DNA from 2 places in the Priestia sp. 10L35 genome. Region 2 is predicted to be linked to the other one. Evidence: riboswitches for the same ligand, from Rfam matches in the RefSeq annotation. Region 2 holds a riboswitch; the other holds the start of a gene.
What was found. A riboswitch is a leader RNA that binds a small molecule or an ion and turns the genes downstream of it on or off. The one in region 2 is predicted to bind cobalamin.

Region 1 (4,109 bases), on a different contig from region 2:
GGTGGAGAAAATGTATATCCAGCTGAAATTGAAAATGTTTTGTTGAAGCATCCCGCTGTTAAAGAGGCCGGTGTAACGGGAGTAGCTGATGAAAAATGGGGACAAGTGCCAGCTGCATGTGTTGTTGTAAACGAAGACGTTTCAGATGAAGAATTATCTTTACACATTCAACAATTTTTAGCAAAGTACAAACTTCCAAAGTATTTCGTTCGAGTAGAGGAGTTGCCGCGAACGGCTTCTAATAAAATCATACGCCGGAAGCTATCATCGTTCATACAGAAAGGGAGCTAATTGATGATTATAAAAAAAGTACATCTTTATAAAATTGACATGAAGCTTCTTTCTCCTTTTTCAACAAGCTATGGTACAGTGCAGGATCGAGAATTTATTTTGCTTGAAGTAGAAGATGAAAAAGGATTTACGGGGTGGGGAGAAGTCGTTGCTTTTTCATCTCCTTGGTATACGGAAGAAACGATTCAGACGTGTTTTCATATGTTAGACGATTTTTTAATTCCCTCGCTTCTTCATCAGCAGCTTCAAAAACCAGAGGATGTTCAAAAGCTATTCAAACCTCTAAAGCGAAATAACATGGCTAAAGCAGCTTTGGACTGTGCTGTATGGGATTTGTATGCAAAGCGGCAAAATAAGCCGTTATCTGAAGTAATTGGCGGAGTAAGGCCTGCTGTAGAAGCTGGAGTGGTAGTTGGCTTAAATGACATTTCTGTAATGAAAGAACAAATAAAGACTTACATGAAAGATGGCTATAAGCGCTTTAAAGTGAAAATTAAGCCGGGTGCTGACTATGAGCTACTGAAACAAATTCGAGATGAATTTCCAAGCATTCCTCTTATGGCTGATGCCAATTCGGCCTATACGTTAAGCGATAGTGATTCATTGAAGAAACTAGATGAATTGAATTTAATGATGATCGAACAGCCGTTAAGTTCTGATGATATCCTTGATCATCGATTGTTACAAAAGCAAATAAAGACGCCAATTTGCTTAGATGAAAGTATTGTGAGCTATGAAGATGCACGTCATGCAATCGAACAAGAAAGCTGTAAGATTATCAATGTGAAAATCGGGCGAGTTGGCGGAATGTCCGTAGCAAAGCAAATTCATAATTTATGCGCCCAGCATGGTGTAAAACTTTGGGTTGGAGGAATGTTAGAAGCAGGGATTTCACGAGCTCATAACCTTGCCCTTGCCACACTGCCTTCTTTCACGATACCAGGTGATATTTCTGCGTCGTCTCGCTATTGGGAAAAAGATATTATTAAGCCCGAAGTAGAGGTAGAAGCCGGAGTAATAAAGGTGAAGGGAAAACCGGGGATAGGATACGATATTGATAAAAAGTTTATCAAAACAATCACAGCATTTGAAAAAGAATACAAATAATTAACAACCGTTTTTTGATGAAAAACGGTTTTTTTTATTGAGGTTGTCAATGTTTAGTAGAAAAATAGGACAAATTTTTTAAAAAGAGCACATTGTTCCATCAAGCGTGTCAAAACATGTTATGATGGAATAGTTTGATGAAAAAAGTCGAAGAGTTTTATCGTAAAAAACAAAATTATTTTTGAAAATAGGTTGATAGTTTTCTAAGTTGTCCTATATAATGTGTTTATAACATAACACAATATGTTGTTTTGAAATCCATAATAAAATACTATATTTTGTGTTTTCCAGTGAAAAAGGTGTCTGATAAAAAGACTTAAAAGGGAATTTGGTGAAAATCCAAAGCTGTCCCCGCAACTGTGAATGCTGATGAAATAAGGAAATCCACTGTGAGTAAACATCATGGGAAGGCCTTAAAGTAAAAAGAAGCATAAGTCAGGAGACCTGCCTTTTTTATGTCGTTTTATCTTCTTCGGGAGGTGAGAGGGTAGAGCGAGGATTGAGAAAAGACTTAGTGTCTTCTTCTATCTTCGTTCTATTCGCTCACCGAGGTACGGTGAGCGATTTTTTATTTTGAAGTGAAGAGAGGAGCCATATTTATGGTGAATACATTAAAGCCTACAATTCTACATGAATTAACTGCATATATTGAACGTTTAAAAAAAGAATTTACGCAGCTTGATTTTTCTTTTTATGAGGAAAAGGTTATTCAAACTGTTACAGTAAAGGAAAATATGACGGACGAAAAGGTTGCAAACGTCCTAATTTTGGCAGCCTTAGAGCGTATTTCAATGGAAGAACCCGATTGGACGTACGTAGCGGCAGACGTCTACTTAAACGAACTATATCGAAAAGCAGCGGACAACCGAGGTTACGATAAAAAAGAGAAGTACGGTTCGTTTTATCAGCTTATTCAAGAACTAACAAAAATCGGCATTTATAATAAGCAGCTATTAAAAACATATACAGAAGAAGAAATTAATGAAATTGCTTCAGTCATTATTCCTGAACGCGATCGTTTATTTACATACATTGGATTGTTGACATTAGCAGATCGCTACTTAGCGACATCACATGATAAGCGCGTATACGAATTACCGCAAGAACGTTTTCTTATCATTGCTATGACGCTGATGTCTCAAGAAAAGAAAGAAAATCGAACAGCATTAGTAAAAGAAGCGTATTGGGCGCTTTCTAGTCTATATATGACGGTTGCCACACCAACACTTTCAAACGCAGGAAAGAGCTACGGACAGCTATCTAGCTGCTTTATTGATACGATTGATGACAGCTTACGCGGTATTTATGATAGCAATACAGATTTGGCCACGCTTAGTAAAAATGGAGGCGGAATTGGTGTCTACCTTGGTCATATTAGAAGCCGAGGAAGTGATATAAAAGGCTTTAAAGGCGTATCATCAGGAACAATTCCATGGATGAAACAGCTAAATAATACGGCTGTAAGTGTCGATCAGCTAGGTCAACGACAAGGAGCTATTGCCGTATATTTAGACGTATGGCACAAAGACATCTTTTCATTCTTAGACGCGCGTTTGAACAATGGTGACGAACGTCAGCGCACGCATGATTTATTCACTGGCGTATGTTTGCCAGATTTGTTTATGGAAAAAGTAGAGGCACGTGAAGACTGGCACTTATTCGATCCTCACGAAGTTCGTACGCTGATGGGCTACTCGTTAGAAGATTTTTATGATGAAGAAGAAGGCAGCGGTTCGTTCCGCACTCGTTACGCTGAGTGTGTAAATAATGAACAGCTTTCAAGAGAAACAGTACCTGCTATTGAAATCTTCAAGCGCATTATGCTTTCCCAGCTTGAAACCGGAACGCCTTATATGTTTTATCGTGATACGGTTAACCGAGCTAATCAAAACCGCCACGAGGGCATGATCTACTGCAGCAACTTATGTACAGAAATTACGCAAAACCAAAGCACAACGGTCGTAACAGAGGAAATTACGGAAGACGGAAAAATTATTATTACAAAGAATCCGGGCGATTTTGTTGTATGTAATCTTTCTTCTATCAACTTAGCGAGAGCCGTAACTGAAGATGTGCTTGAACGTTTAATTCCAATTCAAGTACGCATGCTTGATAACGTTATTGAGTTAAATGATTTGCCAGTACTTCAAGCAAAACTAACAAACCAAAAGTACCGCGCAGTAGGACTTGGCACATTTGGTTGGAACCATCTGCTTGCCTTAAAGAAAATAGCATGGGAAACAGATGAAGCGGTAGCATATTGCGATGAATTGTACGAGCAAATTGCTTACTTAACCGTACAGGCAAGCATGAACTTAGCTAAAGAAAAAGGTGCATATCCATTATTTAAAGGCTCAGATTTTGAGTCAGGCGCTTATTTTGAAACACGTAAATACACAAGCGAAGCGTGGAGTGAACTGCGTAACGATGTTCAAAGCAATGGGATAAGAAATGGCTACTTAATGGCTGTAGCACCTAATTCATCAACATCTATTATCGCGGGTTCTACTGCAAGTATTGATCCGATTTTCCGTAAGTTTTATTCAGAGGAAAAGAAAAACTATAAAATCCCGGTGACGGCACCAGATTTATCACCAGCAACAAACTGGTATTATAAGTCCGTTTATTTAATTGATCAGCACTGGAGCATTAAGCAAAACGCCAAGCGCCAGCGTCATATTGATCAATCCATTTCATTCAACTTATATGTG
Region 2 (4,109 bases):
ATACATTAGGTGCTATGGTAAAAGAAATCAAACCGAGTGGACGTCTGAAAATCGACTTGATTGGAGGGTTTCGCTACAATTCTATTGAAGGAGAATATTGTGAAATTGAAACTTCATCAGGAGAAGTATTTACAGGAACCATCCTTATGCATCAAACATCTGTTCATGTGTATAAAGATGCAGGGAAAGCTGAGCGAAATCAAGAAAATATAGAAATTCGATTGGATGAAAAAGTACATAGCGCAGAAGATGTTCGCAGCCTTGGAATTGAAGTAGGCGACTTTGTTTCGTTTGATCCTCGTGTAGAAATAACAAAAAGCGGTTTTATTAAATCTCGTCATCTCGATGATAAAGCAAGCGTAGCTTTATTGCTTCAGCTCATAAAAACAATTCAAGAAGAACAGATCGAACTGCCATACACTACGCATTTTCTCATTTCAAATAATGAAGAAATTGGATACGGAGGGAATTCGAACATTACGCCTCAAACAGTAGAATACTTAGCGGTTGATATGGGTGCTATGGGAGATGGACAATCTACCGATGAATACACCGTGTCTATTTGTGTAAAAGATTCAAGCGGCCCATATCATTACGGTTTGAGAAAGCATTTGGTGGAGCTAGCTAAGCAGCATGATATTCAGTACAAATTAGATATTTATCCGTTTTACGGATCAGATGCTTCTGCTGCTATTCGTGCCGGACACGATATCGTACACGGCTTAATTGGTCCAGGAATTGATTCTTCTCATGCGTTTGAGAGAACGCATCAAGATTCATTAAACCATACGTATAAGCTTCTTTATCACTATGTGCAATCGAACATGGTTCTGCTTTAAGAAAGCAATATTTAATTAGTGTATTTTTATGCAAAATAAAGAGCGGGACGTGATTGTGATGTCTGTACTTTCCTTTCCTAAAAAAGAAGCCGGCTGTCCGGCTTCTTTTTTTAATAAATACTATATATTTTTTACTGGTGAAGCAACAGTTGATTAAAAAAGCACCTTTTTAAAGAGGTATAATATTGCTTAAACCTTTTGTACATTTTGTTCATTTACAGAAGTTAAAATGTTTTTAAATTTTTAAAAGTTTCTTGTGACAAGTTTTGTAGAATGGGTTTTCAAAAGGAAATGGTTTCGGCATAATGTGGATATAGCGATCACTACAATAATCGGAGGCGAATCTTTTCATGTGGGTACTGACGGTATATGCTGGAAAAGAAATGAAAATGTTTGAATTTGAAACTGAAAAGCAGGCGAGAGAAGCTTTTGCCAAAACAAATGGCTGTAAAGTTCTTTCAGAAGTGGTGTATTATAATGATCCTCATTTAACATTAGTAGCTATATAATGAAAAAACAAGAGCTGACTTTATGCTCTTGTTTTTTTATAGGTGCTTGTATCTTCCGAAAAGAATAGAGTTGAAATAAAAAAAAATGTACGCTATGATATGGTAGTTACTTCTATTATTCTGATAGTTTAAAAGGTTCATATATATCAAACAGCAACAGTAAAGATGCCAAGAAGGCTTAATAGGGAAACTGGTGAAAGACCAGTACTGCCCCCGCAACTGTAAGTGTGGACGAACGAGTATAACCACTGTGAAAAAATCACGGGAAGGTTCTCAAGTAGAATGATACACAAGTCAGGAGACCTGTCTTTATTGTGAAGTTTCTATTTCTCCGGGGAGCGGGAAGGGAAACGTTGGCTTAAAGTGGCATTCGTGTACACTCTTATTCTGACGTTTTACCCGCTCGCATATTAGCGAAGCGGGTTTTTCTCGTATCGAAAAACTACATATCGTGCAAAAAAGGTGCGCAATGTTCACATTGCGTTAAATGGGAAGTCTGGTGTGAAGCCAGCGCGGTACCCGCCACTGTGAAGAGGAGCTGATTGCATATGCCACTGTATTTGGGAAGGCGCAATCAAGTGATGAATCGAAGTCAGGAAACCAGCCTTTTTCTAATGCGAAGCTTACCCTACGGGATATAGGTGGAAGTGCAAAAACTTAGTTTGAATTTTCTGCGCCTCTATCATTGATAGAGGCGCTTTTTTTAGTAAAGGAGCGAATGAGTGTGACGACGTGGAACTTAAACGGAACAAAACATCACGTATTGATTTGTAATGGAAGCAGCTGTATGAGAAAAGGTGGAGAAGAAGCCACACAAGCTATTCGAAATAAAGTGACGGAACTGGATTTGGATGAAACGGTTCATACAACGCGTACGCGCTGTAACGGACGATGCAAAGATGCTCCTGTAGCTATCGTCTATCCTTCAGGAGATTGGTACAAGCAGGTCACTGAAACCGTGGCTCACCGGATTGTCGAAGAGCATTTAGCAGGAGGCTGCAGTATAAAGGAATCGCTTATTTATGAATATGATCAAAATGGTTTCGTTTCTCCGGAAAACAGTGACTCCATAGAGGGAATTGACAAAGTAAAGAGTAACGCATAAAGGAGGAGCTAGCATGAAAGGTAAACTGTTAGTTATTGGATTTGGGCCGGGAAGCTTTGAACATATTACACAGCGAGCAAGAGAAGCCATTCAAGAAAGTGATATGATCATCGGTTACAAAACCTATGTGGAATTAATTCAAGGACTGTTAACGAATCAGCAAATTATTAGTACGGGAATGACCGAAGAAGTAAGCCGTGCACAGGAAGCTGTAAAGCAAGCTGAAGCAGGAAAAACCGTAGCTGTCATTTCGAGCGGAGATGCAGGAGTATACGGAATGGCAGGCCTTGTGTATGAAGTGTTGATTGAAAAAGGCTGGAAAAAAGAAACGGGCGTAGAGCTGGAAGTAATTCCTGGCATTTCGGCTATCAATTCATGCGCATCTCTCCTTGGAGCGCCCGTGATGCACGATGCTTGTACGATTAGTTTAAGTGACCACCTTACGCCTTGGGAGCTAATCGAAAAAAGAATTGAAGCAGCTGCACAAGCAGATTTTGTAGTGGCTTTTTACAACCCAAAAAGCGGAAGACGAACAAGACAAATTGTTGAAGCGCAAAGGATTCTATTAAAGTACCGTTCTCCTGATACGCCTGTTGGTCTTGTGAAAAGCGCTTATCGTGACCGTGAAGAAGTCGTAATGACTAACTTAAAAGACATGTTAAACCACGAAATAGGCATGCTGACTACCGTTGTTGTCGGAAATTCATCTACGTTCTTTTACGACGATTTAATGATTACACCGCGCGGGTATCAGCGGAAATATACCCTCAACCAAACGGAGCAGCCGCTAAGACCGCATCAGCGACTTCGAAAAGAAGCAGAACCATGGGCTCTCGATCAAGAAGAGACTGTAGAGCAAACAGCTTCAGCAATTGAAGCAGTTCAGACCAAATCAGAAGAAACAGCAACTTCACGAGCTCTTGCAGAAGAAGCGCTTCAAGCAATTTTAGGTGAAACCACTTCTGCGGTCGTACATCAGCCAATAGAGTCAATTTTCGAAGTGGCGGTTAGCCCAGGACTTGCAAATAAGAAATTCACGCCTGTTCAAATGACCACACTAGCAGAAGTTGTTGGTGAAAAAGGTACGATGGAGTATACACCTGACCATCAAATCAAACTGCAAATTCCAACAGCCCAGCCAGATGTGATTATTAAAAAGCTCCAAGCAGCTTCCTTTTTACTATCTCCGGTCGGAGACGTGTTCACAATTAAAGCGTGTGATTTTTGTGATGGAGAAAAAAGCGATGCTATTCCACATACGGAAGAATTACAAAAACGCCTCGGGGGAAGGGACATGCCAAAAGAGCTGAAGCTTGGTATTAATGGATGCGGTATGGCCTGTTATGGCGCAGTTCAAGAAGATATCGGCATTGTCTATAGAAAAGGTGCGTTTGATTTATTTTTAGGAGCTAAAACGGTTGGACGAAATGCGCATTCAGGTCAAATTGTGGCGGAAGGCATAGCACCCGATGACATTGTTGAAATAGTGGAGAACATTGTCCATGAATATAAAGAAAAAGGTCATCCTAATGAGCGATTTCATAAATTCTTTAAGCGTGTGAAGAACGTTTATGGATTCGACTATCAAGATATAACACCAAAAATAAAAGTAGAACCAGCTCCGTGTGGAGATTAAAAAATGGGAGGGCATTATAT

Region 1: linked by a shared signal. The riboswitch ahead of AC1DEF_RS00085 (ribonucleoside-diphosphate reductase subunit alpha) and the one ahead of AC1DEF_RS06705 ((2Fe-2S) ferredoxin domain-containing protein) in region 2 are both predicted to bind cobalamin.

Annotation. Positions count from the first base shown of each region.
Region 1 covers NZ_JBFTKA010000001.1:16,691-20,799, forward strand. Annotated here, with positions in the region: gene AC1DEF_RS00075 (o-succinylbenzoate--CoA ligase) at 1-291, shown strand, start outside; gene menC (o-succinylbenzoate synthase) at 295-1,398, shown strand; cobalamin riboswitch at 1,679-1,864, shown strand; gene AC1DEF_RS00085 (ribonucleoside-diphosphate reductase subunit alpha) at 1,998-4,109, shown strand, end outside.
Region 2 covers NZ_JBFTKA010000002.1:153,302-157,410, forward strand. Annotated here, with positions in the region: gene AC1DEF_RS06690 (M42 family metallopeptidase) at 1-839, shown strand, start outside; gene AC1DEF_RS06695 (hypothetical protein) at 868-996, shown strand; gene AC1DEF_RS06700 (hypothetical protein) at 1,190-1,348, shown strand; cobalamin riboswitch at 1,495-1,673, shown strand; cobalamin riboswitch at 1,792-1,971, shown strand; gene AC1DEF_RS06705 ((2Fe-2S) ferredoxin domain-containing protein) at 2,073-2,453, shown strand; gene cobJ (precorrin-3B C(17)-methyltransferase) at 2,467-4,089, shown strand; gene AC1DEF_RS06715 (sirohydrochlorin chelatase) at 4,108-4,109, shown strand, end outside.